3 regions of the Salmonella bongori NCTC 12419 genome follow, and region 3 is predicted to be linked to each of the others. Evidence: predicted binding sites of a transcription regulator. Region 3 holds the regulator's gene; each other region holds the start of a gene.

Evidence for each region. Region 3 encodes Fur, which represses iron uptake genes when iron is present. Its sites were predicted from a motif close to ATAATAATGAGAACNACTATCAA; they were not measured.
Region 1: the regulator Fur is predicted to act here: its motif matches at 2,079-2,101, upstream of exbB (tol-pal system-associated acyl-CoA thioesterase).
Region 2: the regulator Fur is predicted to act here: its motif matches at 3,025-3,047, upstream of sufA (Fe-S cluster assembly scaffold SufA).

Annotation. Positions count from the first base shown of each region.
Region 1 is NC_015761.1:3,027,448-3,032,885, forward strand. Features, by position in the region: gene SBG_RS14240 (SDR family oxidoreductase) at 1-730, shown strand, start outside; gene exbD (TonB system transport protein ExbD) at 851-1,276, opposite strand; gene exbB (tol-pal system-associated acyl-CoA thioesterase) at 1,283-2,017, opposite strand; gene metC (cystathionine beta-lyase) at 2,269-3,456, shown strand; gene yghB (DedA family general envelope maintenance protein YghB) at 3,596-4,255, shown strand; gene SBG_RS14270 (AraC family transcriptional regulator) at 4,327-5,226, opposite strand; gene yqhD (alcohol dehydrogenase) at 5,419-5,438, shown strand, end outside.
Region 2 is NC_015761.1:1,320,172-1,325,609, forward strand. Features, by position in the region: gene ydiJ (D-2-hydroxyglutarate dehydrogenase YdiJ) at 1-346, shown strand, start outside; gene menI (1,4-dihydroxy-2-naphthoyl-CoA hydrolase) at 343-753, shown strand; gene SBG_RS06270 (YdiH family protein) at 853-1,041, shown strand; gene SBG_RS06275 (L-cystine transporter) at 1,316-2,662, opposite strand; gene sufA (Fe-S cluster assembly scaffold SufA) at 3,087-3,455, shown strand; gene sufB (Fe-S cluster assembly protein SufB) at 3,464-4,951, shown strand; gene sufC (Fe-S cluster assembly ATPase SufC) at 4,968-5,438, shown strand, end outside.
Region 3 is NC_015761.1:653,365-658,802, forward strand. Features, by position in the region: gene tcuB (tricarballylate utilization protein TcuB) at 1-711, opposite strand, end outside; gene tcuA (FAD-dependent tricarballylate dehydrogenase TcuA) at 698-2,101, opposite strand; gene tcuR (tricarballylate utilization LysR family transcriptional regulator TcuR) at 2,199-3,125, opposite strand; gene fur (ferric iron uptake transcriptional regulator) at 3,240-3,692, opposite strand; partial or broken gene SBG_RS22935 (fur leader peptide) at 3,685-3,770, opposite strand; gene fldA (flavodoxin FldA) at 3,974-4,504, opposite strand; gene ybfE (LexA regulated protein) at 4,655-4,948, opposite strand; gene ybfF (esterase) at 5,078-5,438, opposite strand, start outside.

The DNA.
Region 1 (5,438 bases), 2.1 Mb from region 3:
GCTGGTGACAGGGGGCGACTCAGGTATTGGGCGCGCTGCCGCCATCGCTTACGCGCGTGAAGGCGCGGACGTCGCGATCAACTACCTGCCAGCGGAAGAAGAAGATGCACAGCAGGTTAAAGCGCTGATTGAGGCATGTGGCCGTAAAGCAATATTACTGCCAGGCGATCTCAGCGACGAGTCTTTCGCCCGCTCTCTGGTACACAAAGCACGTGAGGCGTTGGGTGGACTGGACATTCTGGCGTTGGTGGCCGGTAAACAAACGGCCATTCCGGAGATAAAAGATCTCACCAGCGAGCAGTTCCAGCAAACGTTCGCCGTGAACGTTTTTGCCCTGTTCTGGTTAACCCAGGAAGCGATTCCGTTGCTGCCGAAAGGCGCCAGCATTATCACGACCTCGTCTATCCAGGCATATCAGCCAAGCCCACATCTTCTGGACTATGCGGCAACCAAAGCGGCAATCCTCAATTACAGTCGTGGTCTGGCGAAACAGGTGGCGGAAAAAGGAATTCGCGTGAATATTGTCGCCCCTGGCCCTATCTGGACAGCGTTGCAAATTTCCGGCGGTCAGACCCAGGATAAAATTCCCCAGTTTGGTCAACAGACGCCAATGAAGCGGGCCGGCCAGCCGGCGGAGCTGGCACCAGTATATGTCTATCTGGCAAGTCAGGAATCAAGCTATGTTACTGCAGAAGTCCACGGCGTCTGCGGCGGAGAACACTTAGGCTAACGGATTCGGTAGTCTAAGATGGCGCAAACCCGATAACGAAGCGCCATCAGGCAAGAAAAAAGCCGGGTGGCGGCTATGCCTTACCCGGCTTATAACATCATCAGACCATCAGCCACAACCTCATTTCGCTTTCGCGGTCTCTTCACCGACCAGGCCAATTTTGAGATAGCCGGCCTGATGCAGCATATCCATGACTTTCATCAGGGTTGCATAATCTACCGTTTTATCCGCGCGGAAGAAAATCGTAGTATCTTTTTTTCCTTCCGTCAGCGCCGTTAGCTCGGCAATCATCGTGTCATCGGTTACCGGTTCGTTGCCAATAAACAGGGTGTTATCCGCCTTAACTGACAGATAAACCGGTTTTTCCGGACGCGGTTGCGGCGTACTGGTAGACGCGGGCAGATTCACCTTGACGTCCACCGTCGCCAACGGTGCGGCCACCATAAAGATGATCAGCAAAACCAACATGACATCGATAAACGGCGTCACGTTGATTTCATGCATTTCACCGTTGTCATCCAGATTCTCGTTAAGACGCATTGCCATGACGCATTACCCTACCCGTAATTTCTGCGCGGCGCGCACCGACTGCGCACTGGCGCTTGCATTCAGATCGAGATCACGGCTTTGCAGCAGCAATACCTGCGCCGCCACGTCGCCCAGCGTCGCTTTGTAGCTGCCGATCTGACGTGCGAAAATGTTGTAAATGACCACCGCCGGGATCGCAGCAACCAGGCCAATTGCCGTCGCCAGCAGCGCTTCCGCTATCCCCGGAGCGACTACCGCCAGGTTAGTGGTCTGCGTTTGCGCAATACCGATAAAGCTATTCATAATGCCCCATACAGTACCAAACAGGCCAACGAACGGGGAGATAGCGCCGATCGTCGCCAGATAACCGTTACCTCGTCCCATATATCGGCCAACCGCCGCAACACGACGTTCCAGCCGGAAGCCGGTGCGTTCTTTAATTCCTTCGTTGTCTTCGCAGCCCTGAGAGAGTTCCAGTTCATTCTGCGCTTCATTAATGAGCTGCGCGCTCAGGCTTTTAGCGCTGAAACCTGCCGCAATGTCGGAAGCCTGATCTAAGGAACGCGCGTCGGCCAATTGCTGTTGCTCACGCTTTAATCGACGCTTTTGGGAGAAGAACTCCACGCTTTTACTGAAGAAGATAGCCCAGGTGACGACCGACGCCAGAATCAGACCAATCATCACGCACTTCACGACAATGTCGGCGTGCTGATACATACCCCAGACGGAAAGATCCGTCTGCATCAAATTATTACCCACTCTGTATCTCCAGGACGCAAATCACAAAATCTGAACATAATAATATCAAAACAACGTCGAATTGATAGTCGTTCTCATTACTATTTACATACTGCCGCAACGTTGATGCTTTTTCTTTGCGTTTACGCATTAAAAAAGTTACCCGTTTTTATTTTGACAAAATTTTCGTCTCTATCACGCATCTCCAGGGTGCAGATTGGCATATTCATGTTAGTTTAGACATCCAGATGGATAAAATCAGGTAACTCAACATGACGGATAAACAGCTGGATACAAAACTGGTAAACGCAGGACGCAGCAAAAAATACACGCTTGGCTCAGTGAATAGTGTGATTCAGCGCGCTTCTTCGCTGGTATTTGACACCGTCGAAGCCAAAAAGCACGCCACCCGCAATCGCGCCAACGGCGAATTATTTTATGGACGCCGGGGAACGCTAACGCATTTTTCGCTCCAGGAAGCCATGTGCGAACTGGAAGGCGGCGCCGGATGCGCGCTTTTCCCCTGCGGTGCAGCGGCGGTTGCCAACACCATCCTGGCGTTTGTTGAGCAGGGCGACCATGTCCTGATGACTAACACGGCCTATGAACCCAGCCAGGATTTCTGTAGTAAAATTCTCGGCAAGCTTGGCGTCACCACCAGTTGGTTTGACCCACTCATCGGCGCCGATATCATTGATCATATTCAGCCGAACACGAAAGTCGTATTTCTGGAATCTCCCGGCTCTATTACCATGGAAGTACATGATATTCCGACCATTGTCAGTGCGGTCAGACACGTCGCGCCAGACGCCGTCATCATGATTGATAATACCTGGGCGGCCGGCGTTCTGTTTAACGCGCTGGAATTCGGTATTGATATCTCTATCCAGGCAGGTACGAAGTATCTGGTTGGCCATTCTGACGCTATGGTCGGTACCGCTGTTTCGAATGCGCGTTGCTGGGAACAACTGCGGGAAAACGCCTATCTGATGGGGCAAATGCTTGATGCCGACACGGCCTATATGACCAGTCGCGGTCTGCGCACGCTCGGCGTCCGGCTACGCCAGCACCATGAAAGCAGCCTGAAAATCGCCGCATGGCTGGCAGACCATCCGCAGGTGACGCGTGTGAATCATCCTGCGCTACCGGGCAGTAAAGGCCATGCGTACTGGAAACGGGACTTTACAGGCAGCAGCGGCCTGTTCTCTTTTGTGCTCAATAAAAAGCTGACCGACGCGGAATTATCGGCTTATCTGGATAACTTTTCGCTGTTCAGTATGGCCTATTCCTGGGGAGGCTACGAATCGCTGATCCTCGCCAGTCAACCGGAACAGATCGCCGCGATTCGCCCTGCAGGCGGCGTAGATTTTAGCGGTACGCTGATCCGGGTGCATATTGGTTTAGAGAATGTTGATGATTTAATGGCTGATTTAGCCGCCGGATTCGCCAGAATTGTGTAAAGTTACCACGGATGGACATATATGCAGACAATTTCCATGGAAAAGTCTGCGTTTGTTGCGTCCGGGATCAAGGCATCCCGGACGATTCAGGAGTACAATAGGCAGATAAAAGCGTAAATGCTGTTCCACAGGAAAGTTCATGGCTGTCATTCAAGATATTATCGCCGCGCTCTGGCAACATGATTTTGCCGCGCTGGCGAATCCACATGTTGTTAGCGTCGTTTACTTTGTTATGTTCGCCACGCTATTTTTAGAAAATGGCCTGCTACCGGCGTCCTTCTTACCCGGCGACAGCCTGCTACTGCTGGCGGGTGCGCTAATCGCTCAGGACGTGATGCATTTTTTGCCGACGATTGCCATTCTTACCGCCGCAGCAAGCCTTGGTTGTTGGCTAAGTTATATTCAGGGGCGCTGGCTCGGTAACACGCGTACAGTAAAAAGCTGGCTGGCGCAGCTTCCCGTTAAATATCATCAGCGCGCGACCTGCATGTTTGACCGTCACGGTTTATTGGCGCTGCTTGCCGGGCGCTTTCTGGCGTTTGTACGTACCCTACTGCCGACAATGGCGGGTATTTCTGGTCTTTCCAACCGTCGGTTTCAGTTTTTTAACTGGTTAAGCGGCCTGCTGTGGGTGACCGTCGTGACCAGCTTCGGCTACGCGCTTAGTATGATTCCATTTGTGAAGCGTCATGAAGATCAAGTGATGACCTTTTTGATGATCCTTCCCGTCGCGCTGCTGGTTGCCGGGCTATTAGGTACGCTGGTTGTCGTGATTAAAAAGAAATATTGCAACGCCTGATTTGCCGGTGACCGGCCTGAATGGTCCGGCGTTGCCTGTGTGCTTAGCTGAGTTGTACCAGACTGATGCCTCTAATTTCCTTGCATTGTCCGCATTCGGGCCGCATCTTCGCCCGGCGTAAGGCCAAAATAGCGTTTAAACTCCCGACTAAATTGCGATGCGCTCTCATAGCCAACCCGCATCGCTGCGGCGCTGGCTTTCATACCGTCATGAATCATCATCATCCGCGCCTTATGTAGTCGGTAGCTTTTTAAATACTGCAATGGCGAAGTGCTGGTAACCGCCTTAAAATTATGATGAAACGCCGATACGCTCATGTTTGCTTCCGCCGCCAGTTGCTCAACATTCAGGCTCTCGGTGTATTTCATTTCGATTTGTTTAAGTACGCGGCTAATCAGGCTAAAGTGCGTCTGGCGGCTAACCAGAGCAAGCAGCGCCCCGCCGCGTGGCCCCATCAGGACATGATAAAGAATTTCGCGAATAATTTGTTTTCCCAGAATTCGCGCATCCAGCGGACGTTCCATCACATCAAGCAATCTTTCCACCGCGCATAAAATCTCGTCCGACAGCGTGGCGGAGTTAATCCCGCTGGCGGCCACCGGACGCTGGAAACGCTCATCTTCGCCAATGTCCATAAGCAGCTCTTGCAATTGCAGCATATCAATATCAAGCCGAATCCCCGCCAGCGGCACCTCTGGCGTCGCGTAGGTTTCGCATTCAAAAGGGAGCGGTACGGTCAGTAAGAGATATTCGTTAGCATCGTAGCGAAACTCGCGTTCGTTGATATAGCCAATTTTATGCCCGGAAAAGAGAAATATGATGCCAGGCTGATACATGACCGGCGTACGCGGCCCCGGTTCAACACCATATAACAGACGAATACCCGACAGCCGCTCACTAATTTTTTTATCATTATTTTTCAAATAATTAATTTTATCCGCCAGCTGTAAGCAAATTGCTTCACGATTCATAACACGCCATCTTTTTATCAAATCTACTCCGCCGGATTGTGCGCATTTTTAGCAATTTTCTCCAGCATTCTGGAGAAATAGGCAAAACATTGGCAGAAATGAGCATTGAGAGGTCCTCCCCATAAGACCACAATGATGGCCATCAGGCAGACAACCGCCTGCCCTCTTTTTACCCACATAAGGGAATGAGCCATGAACAATTTTAAATTACA
Region 2 (5,438 bases), 670 kb from region 3:
GCCTGTCGAGATAAGCGGTGAACCGTGGTACTTTTTTGGTCACTGTACGGAGGTGACGGCTTTACCCGGCGCGCCTGCGCAGTGGGCCGCCATCTTTGCCCATTTTGGCGCGAAGCTGGAAAATGTCAGCGTAGGCTGCTGCGGTATGGCGGGCACTTATGGACATGAACTAACCAATCATAAAAATTCGCTGGGAATTTATGAGCTATCCTGGCATCAGGCGATGCAACGTCTACCGCGAAACCGCTGCCTGGCAACCGGCTATTCCTGCCGAAGCCAGGTTAAACGCATTGAAGGTACGGGCGTGCGTCACCCGTTGCAGGCATTATTGGAGATTATGGGATGATCTGGAAACGCGAAGTGACCCTGGATGCGCTGAACGCGATGGGGACAGGGAACATGGTGGGGTTGCTCGATATCCGTTTTGAGCATATTGGTGATGATACACTGGAAGCGTCGATGCCCGTCGATCACCGTACCAGGCAGCCTTTCGGCTTGCTGCATGGCGGCGCTTCTGTTGTGCTGGCGGAGAGTATCGGATCGGTCGCAGGCTATCTGTGTACGCAGGGAGAGCAAAAGGTGGTAGGGCTGGAGGTGAATGCCAACCATGTGCGCTCGGCACGCCAGGGCCGCGTTCGGGGTGTCTGTAAAGCGCTGCATACCGGGGCTCGCCATCAGGTCTGGCAGATAGATATCTTTGATGAACAGGGACGGCTATGTTGCACTTCGCGTCTTACTACTGCTGTGGTGTGACGTTGTCACACTTAAAAGTGTGACCCATATTGCTTTTGGTCAAAATGTGCGCAGAAAAAGGTGATATACTGTGCACGTTTACACATAAGCGAGGATGATATGTCTACTGATTTGGACCCAACCCAACTGGCGATTGAATTTTTACGCCGTGATAAAACCGAACTTTCTCCCGCCCAGTATCTGAAGCGTTTAAAACAACTGGAACTGGAGTTTGCCGATCTTCTCACGCTCTCTTCAACCGAGTTGAAAGAAGAGATCTATTTCGCCTGGCGCTTGGGCGTGCATTAATAACCTCTGTGTAGGCCGGATAAGGCATTAGCCGCCATCCGGCTATGTCACCAGTCAGTCTCACCAGGTGAAATATAATCTTACTGATTTTGTTCAAAAAAAACACAGATCGCCATTTGTGCTAAAAAGGCCTGCACTTTTTATGAGAATATTCTTATGCCCCTTCAAGAGCTAAGCCATCAAGAGTGCCGGAGATAAGCGCCGGGTGGGGCCGGAACCCTTAAGCCTGTAGTTAACAGACTTAAGGGTTTTTCTTATTCCGGACGGCAAAAAATCAGGATCTGTCAGTAACAGGCGATACGCAGTTAGTGGTTGTATTATTTAATATGCGGTTAGCCAATACGCCTGACATCATCGAACCGTTAACGTTCAGGGCGGTCCTGGCCATATCGACGATGGGCTCAATGGCAATAAAAATACCGACCAGCGCAACGGGAAAGTTTAATGTTGACAGGACAATCAGCGCGGCGAATGTTCCCCCACCGCCGACACCGGCCACGCCAATAGATCCCAGAGCAATAGCAGGCAACATTGCGGCCAGAAAATGCAGCGAGAGTGGATCAATGCCGATGGTGGGCGCAATCATCGCCACCATAATAGCCGGATAGATCCCGGCACAGCCATTTTGTCCCATGCTGGAACCAAACGAAGCGGAAATATTGGCAATGGTACTCTGTACACCACATTTTTCCTGCGCGGAAATGGCCAATGGAATAGATGCGGCACTGCTACGGGAAACAAATGCAAAGGTTAAGACTGGCCAGACCATTCTGAAGTAACGCGCCGGATTATTACCGCTGAGCAACAATAAAATGGCGTGTACGATAAACATCATTAAAATTGCGATATAACAGGCGCCGATAAAACCAAGCAGGCTGGCGAACTGTTCAAGGCGGTATGATGAAAATACCGAAGCCATTAATGCCATTACTCCATAGGGCGTTAATGCAATAACGATACGTACCATCTTCATTACCCAGATCTGAATAGCGTTAATGCCTGTACTTAATTTTTGGCCTTCTTCCGGCGTGTCTTTTTTGACTTTTAACAGAGCAATACCCGCTATTAACGTAAAGATGACAATTCCAATAACGGAAACGTTTCTGGCGCCAGTAAGATCAAGGAAAATATTGGTTGGTATCAGCGATGTCACCAATTGTGGGATCGACACCGCGGCTGTTTTGTTGACCTCTTCCGTGGTCAATGTGGACGGCATGTGTGCAAAAGCACTGGCGTCAAGTCCAAGGATATGGGCTGTCAGTAAGCCGATAAAACCAGCAATCATCACCAGACATAACATGCATCCGACGATCGTCAGCGACATTTTTCCGATACCGGCGCTATTTTCCAGTTTATTGATGGCGGAAAGAACGGAAATAAAGATTAGCGGTATGGCAACCAGTTTTAACAAGTTGACGTAACCATTGCCGATGATGCCGTACCATTCGATTATGGTTTTAGTGTGAGTTGCAGAAATAAAATGCAAGGACAAACCAATAACAGCCCCTAAAAAGATAGCGATAAAAACGCTTTTCGACAGAGAATCGCTTTTTTGATTAATTCTGAATATTGCCCATGCGAAAACCAAAAAAAGTGCGATATACGCGAGCGTAATAACCATTTTAAGCCTCTTGCCTCATTCAGCACCTGAAATGCCGGAAAGAGTTAATGTAAACCTATAGCTCAGGCTGAGTTATAGAACCGCAGCGGATTATAAAGAGCGAAACAGCAGGTATCCATACAAAAAATGTGGTTCTTGCATCACTGACGGGCAGCTACAAGTGCCTATTAATTAAATAGCCATTTTCTATACATCTTTTCGCTTTTGACCTGTCAGAACGGTTAACCTTATAAAAAGCATTCAATATCAAAAGGTTAACCCAATTTATCTCTGCCCGGTAAGCTGACGCGCAGGGTCTATGCTTAATAAAAGGTATCCAGTATGGCCCTTTACGTGAAAGCCCCTGCTGTTAAGGGGTTGAAGTGATAATCATTATCACTAACATGCTGTTATATCCTGCTGATTAAAAACGTGAGGTAACCCTATGGAATTGCATTCAGGAACGTTTAATCCGGAAGATTTCGCCTGGCGAGGGCTAACGTTAACACCTGCGGCGGCAGCGCACATTCGTGAACTGGTGGCAAAGCAGCCTGGTATGTTGGGCGTGCGATTAAGCGTCAAACAGACGGGATGCGCCGGGTTTGGCTATGTTCTGGATGCCGTCAGTGAGCCGGATAAAGACGATCTGGTCTTTGAAGCTGAAGGCGCCAGGCTCTTTGCGCCGTTACAGGCGATGCCTTTTATTGACGGAACAGAAGTGGATTATGTGCAGGAAGGGCTGAACCAGTTATTTAAATTTCATAACCCCAGGGCCCAGAACGAATGCGGCTGCGGCGAAAGTTTTGGGGTATAGGCGGAACTATGTCTCGTAATACTGAAGCAACGGAAGAGGTCGGCATCTGGACGGGCGGGCGTCTTAATTATAAAGAGGGATTTTTCACGCAATTACCTACTGATGAACTGGAAAAAGGCATCAGCGAAGAGGTAGTGCGGGCGATTTCCGCAAAACGCAACGAACCTGAGTGGATGCTGGAATTTCGTCTCAACGCTTATAACGCCTGGCTGGAAATGGATGAGCCACACTGGTTGAAGGCGCACTACGATAAGTTGAACTATCAGGACTACAGTTATTACTCTGCGCCGTCATGCGGGAGCTGCGATGATAGCTGCGTTGCGCAACCGGGCGCCGTACAGCAAACGGGCGCAAACGCCTTTTTGAGCAAAGAGGTTGAAGAGGCTTTCGAGCAGCTTGGCGTTCCGGTTCGCGAAGGGAAAGAAGTGGCTGTAGATGCGATTTTCGACTCCGTATCTGTGGCGACCACATATCGTGAAAAACTGGCGGAACAGGGCATTATTTTCTGCTCTTTCGGTGAGGCGATACAAGACCACCCTGATCTGGTCAGGAAGTACCTTGGTACAGTCGTCCCGGCGAACGATAACTTTTTTGCCGCGCTGAATGCGGCGGTTGCCTCTGACGGGACGTTTATTTATGTCCCCAAAGGTGTGCGTTGCCCAATGGAGTTATCCACCTATTTTCGTATTAACGCCGAAAAAACCGGTCAGTTTGAGCGCACTATTCTGGTGGCGGATGAAGGCAGCTACGTGAGCTATATCGAAGGATGTTCTGCGCCCGTACGCGACAGTTACCAACTTCATGCCGCGGTCGTGGAAGTTATTATTCATAAAGACGCTGAAGTGAAATATTCCACCGTACAAAACTGGTTTCCTGGCGACAACAATACAGGCGGTATTCTGAATTTTGTGACTAAGCGTGCGCTGTGCGAAGGGGAAAACAGCAAAATGTCATGGACTCAGTCGGAAACCGGTTCAGCGATCACCTGGAAATACCCGAGCTGTATTCTTCGTGGTGATAATTCTATTGGCGAGTTTTATTCTGTCGCACTGACCAGTGGACATCAGCAGGCCGATACCGGCACGAAAATGATCCATATCGGTAAAAATACACGCTCAACGATCATCTCAAAAGGTATCTCCGCCGGGTATAGCCAGAATAGCTACCGTGGGCTGGTAAAAATTATGCCGACGGCCACCAACGCCCGGAATTTCACACAGTGCGACTCCATGTTGATTGGCGCGGACTGCGGCGCGCATACGTTCCCGTACGTTGAATGCCGTAATAACAGCGCGCAACTGGAGCATGAGGCGACCACATCACGCATCGGCGAAGATCAGCTTTTCTATTGCCTGCAACGCGGCATCAGCGAAGAAGACGCTATTTCGATGATCGTCAACGGTTTCTGTAAAGATGTTTTCTCGGAACTGCCGCTGGAGTTCGCCGTTGAAGCGCAAAAACTGCTGGCGATTAGCCTTGAGCACAGCGTCGGTTAATGATGAAGGAAAACCTATGTTAAGCATCAAAGATTTACAGGTCAGTGTGGAAGAAAAAGCGATTTTGCGTGGCCTGAATCTGGAGATTCGCCCCGGCGAAGTTCACGCCATTATGGGGCCGAACGGTTCCGGAAAAAGCACGCTCTCCGCCACGCTGGCGGGACGTGAAGATTATGAGGTCACCGGCGGCTCGGTTACGTTCAAAGGTAAAGATCTGCTTGAACTGTCGCCGGAGGAACGGGCGGGCGAAGGGATTTTTATGGCCTTCCAGTACCCGGTAGAAATCCCCGGCGTCAGTAACCAGTTTTTCCTGCAAACTGCGCTGAATGCCGTGCGCGCCTGGCGTGGGCAGGCGTCGCTGGACCGTTTTGATTTTCAGGACTTGATGGAAGAAAAGATCGCCTTGCTGAACATGCCGGAAGATTTGCTGACCCGTTCAGTGAACGTTGGTTTTTCCGGCGGGGAGAAAAAGCGCAATGACATTTTG
Region 3 (5,438 bases):
GAGCATAAAACCGTAGAAGGTAAGGTGATGAAAGCGACGGCGCAGCAGCGTGAACGCATCGTCCGCTTCGTTACAGCCTTTGCCGTGACCGCCGTCGAGATATTTCAGCGTTAACGCATTGTGCGACGCTTCCGCAATCTCCGCCGAACGCGGTATGCCCGGCGAGATCTCACGCCAGAAGCGGATTACGCCCGCCATAAGCAAACCGATTGCCAGCACAAAAACTGAGCCGAACATCCATGCCAGCAGGCTATGCGGGAAAATTTGATAAAAATCACCGGCCAGCGGCGGATGAATCAGCGACCCTTTCAGCGCCATCGCCAGTAATAAAAAGAGCGTCAGACCGGCTATTAGCGCCAGCGCGACGGTGATACCCGCGCGGCGGTATAACGCGCCAAAAGCGGCGGGCTGGGCATACTGTTGATACGTCTCCAGGCGGGCTTGCGCCATCGCTTTCGGCACGTTAATGGCAAATTCATGGGGCGGCGCGTACTGGCACGCGTGCAGGCAGGCGCCGCAGTTATGACATAGATTCGCCAGATAATGAATATCGGCTTTACCGAATTCGAGCCGCTGGGTCATCGCCGGAAATACCGCGCAAAAACCTTCGCAGTAGCGACACGCGTTACAGACTTGCATGACGCGTTCGACCTCGGCTTCCGGTTCGGTAAGCACGGTAGCCTCAATGATTAATTTTTCAAGCTGTTTCATGATGCGCCTCCTTGTGCGCCGCACGTGCGGCTTCTCTCCCCGCAATGCGGCCAAAGGTTGTGCCGATAGACATGCCTACGCCTGCGGTATACCCTTTGCCAAGTACGTTTCCTGCCATCATCTCACCGGCAACAAACAGGTTGCGGCTTGGATGGCCGGCAAAATGCACGGCGGCACGCTCATTCACTTTTAGCCCCAGGTAGGTAAAGGTGATGCCGGGGCGCAGCGCATAACCGTAGTAGGGGGGCGTATCAAGCGGGCGTGCCCAGTGGGTTTTCGCTGGTGTCAGGTTTTCAGTGGCGCAATTATCAAGCACGGTATGATCGAAGTTACCGGGTCGGCAGGCCTGGTTGTACTGCGCGACGGTATGGGTAAATTTGTCTGCGTCCAGACCCAACTGGCAGGCCAGATCCGCCAGTGTATGCGCCTGTGCGCCAGGGAAAACCGGCGGCATAAAGTGACCAATGGCTTTGCTGTCGATAATCGAATAGCCAATTTGCCCTGGCTGTTGAGCGACCAGACGTCCCCAGATGGCATAACGCTTCGGCCAGAAATCTTCGCCCTCATCATAAAAACGTTCGGCGTCGCGATTCACGACAATACCCAGCGATACGCAATCAACGCGAGTGCAAATACCGCCGTCGTACAGCGGCGCCCGCGCATCAATCGCCACGCAGTGCGACTGGGATGGATCGCCAATAATATCTGCTCCGGCATCTATCATAAATTTGAGCAATACACCCTGGTTAAAACGCGTGCCGCGGATGAGAAAGTTATCCGCAGGCCATTCGCCGCGCGCATTTTCTCCCCAGGCTTCCCGCAACCACTCGCGGTTGGATTCAAATCCGCCTGCTGCCAGTACACAGCTTTTAGCGGTGATACGTTCAGTTCCGGCCAGCGCCGCCACAAACTCGCCATCGCGCAGCTCCAGCGCCTGTACCGGTGTGCTATAGCGGATCTGCACGCCCAGTCGCTCAGCGCTACGGTAATAGGCATTGACGAGTGCTTTGCCGCCCCCCATAAAAAACGCATTGGTGCGCGCGACGTGAAGCGCCCCTGATAGCGGCGGTTGAAAATTAACGCCGTGCTTGCGCATCCAGTCGCGGCATTGCGACGAGGTACGAATGACCAGGCGTGCCAGCGTTTCGTTGGTATTACCGCCGGTGACTCGCCACAGGTCCTGCCAGAACTCCTCTTCAGGATAACTTTCTACCAGCACATCCTGCGGCGCATCATGCATACAGCGCAGGTTTCGTGTGTGCTGAGAATTTCCGCCGCGCCATTCTCGTGGCGCGGCTTCCAGTAGCAGAACCGATGCGCCCGCCTCCCGCGCGGTTAGGGCGGCGCATAACGCGGCATTGCCTCCGCCTATCACCAGTACATCAACCATCTTATACTCCCGTACCATTTAACTATTTGTTAAATTTGTAATTAAAATGTATACGGATAAATAAGCGGCTCGCTATCAGGTAGCGCTAAACGGGGGTTTAGTAAGCGTAAAGGGTAGCACCTGGCCATTCGCCGGCGTCGACTAACTGACGCATCACTTTTGTCAGTACCACTCTGGCGGCAAGCCCGGCTGGCGTCAGTTCATCGTCCGAGAGACTGACTAAAAAGTTGGGGCGGCTGAGTACCGGATTATGGACGCCGATCACGCTTAGCGCATCATTATCCAGGTGTGAAATCGCCGCACCGGGTTGTAACGTGGCACCGAGGCCATCACGCACGGCGCGCATCAATAACGCCAGACCGTCAATTTCCGCAACGATCTCAACGTTAAGCGAATATTCCTGGCAGACAGCGTCCAGCCTGCCGCGCAGCCCGTGTCCCTGGCTGGGCATAATGAGCGGAATGCCTGCCAGTTGTTCTGGCGTGATGGGGTTATCAGGAAGCGTTGCCAACAGGGCGTGAGAGCCAATCAGAAAAAGCTGTTCTTCAAGAATTGGTCTGGCGCTCCAGCGCAGGATTTTATCTTTTTGAAAGACTACGGCTAAATCAATCTGGCGGGTATTAATCATTCTTTCCAGATTACCGGACAGGCTTTCCACCACATGCAAACGAACATCGGCATAGTTTTCCCGCATGGCATGAATAAACGGTATACCCAGTATGGACGCGGTACTGGGAGCCATCCCTACACTCACATGGCCCGAAAGACGCGCTTCTCTGGCGGCAAGGATCGCGTCGTCGGCATGGCGCAAAGCGAGTTGTGCTTGCGAATAAAAAGCCAGACCCGCATTGGTCGGTGTAACACCACGCGAAGTACGCTGCAACAGACGGATAGCGAGCTCGTTTTCCAGGCGGGACATCTGTTGGCTTAATGCTGAAACGCCAATATCCAGATCCTGCGCGGCGCTGCCCATACTGCCGGTTTCAATAATACGGACGAAATAGCGTAACTGGCGAAGCTCCATTCCTGCTCTCCTGAGATGCGATAGCGTTTTTTTACATTAAATCAACATCAAGCGGCAGAAAAGAGGGGATATAAAAAAGCCAACCGGGCGGTTGGCTCTTTGAAAGATTTATACTTATTTGTTCGCGTCATCGTGCGCGTGTTCGTCTTCGCGGCAGTCGCCTTCAGCGCAGTGGCCGTAAAGATAGAGGCTGTGATTAGTTAAACGAATACCGTGTTTCGCCGCAATTTCACGCTGGCGCGCTTCAATAGACTCATCACTAAATTCAATCACTTTTCCACAGTCAAGGCAGATAAGATGATCATGATGATGCTGTTGCGTCAGTTCAAAAACGGATTTACCGCCTTCAAAATTATGGCGGGTTACGATACCGGCATCGTCAAACTGGTTCAGCACACGGTACACGGTTGCCAGACCGATTTCTTCACCCATGTCGATCAGGCGTTTGTATAAATCTTCCGCACTGACGTGATGGTTATCTGGTTCCTGAAGAACTTCCAGAATTTTTAAACGAGGAAGCGTTACTTTCAGGCCAGCCTTCTTTAATGCGGTATTGTTGTCAGTCATGCGGAATCTGTCCTGTTGCTAAACGATTCACTTCATTAGAGAAGTGACAGAAATTGCACTCAAGATAATGCGTATCATTATAGGACTGCCATGCCGAAATGAAAACCGCAAGTCTCTCGCAGATATTAATAAAACTGTGGTGTTGCCTGCAAATCCCGGCGCCACCTGATTACACCCGGACATTGTACAGGGATAGGTGCGAAAGTTACAAATTTGTAGCAATTATTTTGATTGGTCTTGTCTATTGATGCGGCGCAGACATAATGCTGCGCCACATGAGATCAGGCGTTGAGGATATCGTCGAGATGCAATTCAGCCGAAACTTGCTTGACCCATTTTTCAACGCGCTCGGCAGTCAGCTCAGGCTGGCGGTCTTCGTCAATCGCCAGGCCGACAAAATGATCGTCGTCGGCCAGACCTTTAGAGGCTTCAAAATGGTAGCCTGCGGTTGGCCAGTGACCTACAATCGTCGCGCCGCGCGGCTCAATAATGTCGCGAATCGTGCCAAGCGCATCACAAAAATATTCCGCGTAGTCTTCCTGATCGCCACAGCCAAACAGCGCCACTAGCTTACCGTTAAAATCAATTTCTTCGAGCGTCGGGAAGAAGTCATCCCAGTCGCATTGCGCTTCGCCGTAGTACCATGTCGGGATGCCCAGCAACAGAATGTCATACCCTTCCAGGTCTTCTTTACTGCTTTTCGCAATGTCATGCACATCGGCAACGTCTTTACCAAGCTGTTTTTGAATCATTTTTGCGATATTTTCGGTATTACCGGTGTCGCTGCCGAAAAAGATGCCAGTGATTGCCATGAGTAAAATAACCTCTTGAAACTTATTGAAATGGTGGTGGCGAATTGCCCACGGATAAGGGCAATCATAGCAGAACAGGCAGACATGCGGAAACAGCAATCACGTGGGACTGCACGCTCTGCTACACGAAATATGCAACAAAACTTGTTTTCAGACTAACCCCTGGCCGCGCAGCGCCATGAGCTGCTTCATTAATATTTCTTCAATGAGCTCGCTGCGGCTAATGTTACGCGCTTCGGCCAGCTCATTGAGCGCGTCAACCGCTTGTGCGTTGAGTTTTAATTCGACACGCTTAAGGCCACGAACTTTGTCGCGTTTTAACTGGTTGCGCTTGTTGATGCGTAACTGTTCATCGCGCGAAAGCGGATTCGTTTTAGGTCGTCCCGGGCGACGCTCGTGCGCGAACAGATCTAATGTCGTACGGTCCGTTTGTTCTTTGGCCATGATTTTGGTGACTTCGGGGGAAACAATCAGCCAGGCTTATGCCCGGATGGATAGCGCGCCATCATACATCAGCGAAGAAGCGACGCCAACGCCCGTGCGCGTAATCGTGCGCGGGCGATGAGTTTTTAATCAGTTAGCGGTATCGTGCAGGTAACGGCGGATGGCGCGCAAGACCGCCTCAGGTTTTTCAGCATGTACCCAGTGACCCGCACCGGCAATCACATGCGCTCGCGCCAGCGGGAATTGCGCCAGCAGAGCGTCGCGGTATGTTTCCGTTACATACGGCGAGTTGCCGCCAGGGATAAACAGCGCCGGCTGTTCCCAGGCCGGAATGGTTTCCCAGCCCACGATATGCGGATACTGATCCCATAATACCGGGACATTAAAACGCCATTGCCCCTCACTCCAGGATTTTAACAGAAACTGAATCACCCCTTCTTCGCTAAGATGCTGGCGCATAACACCTGCTGCCTGTTGGCGGGACGTGGCG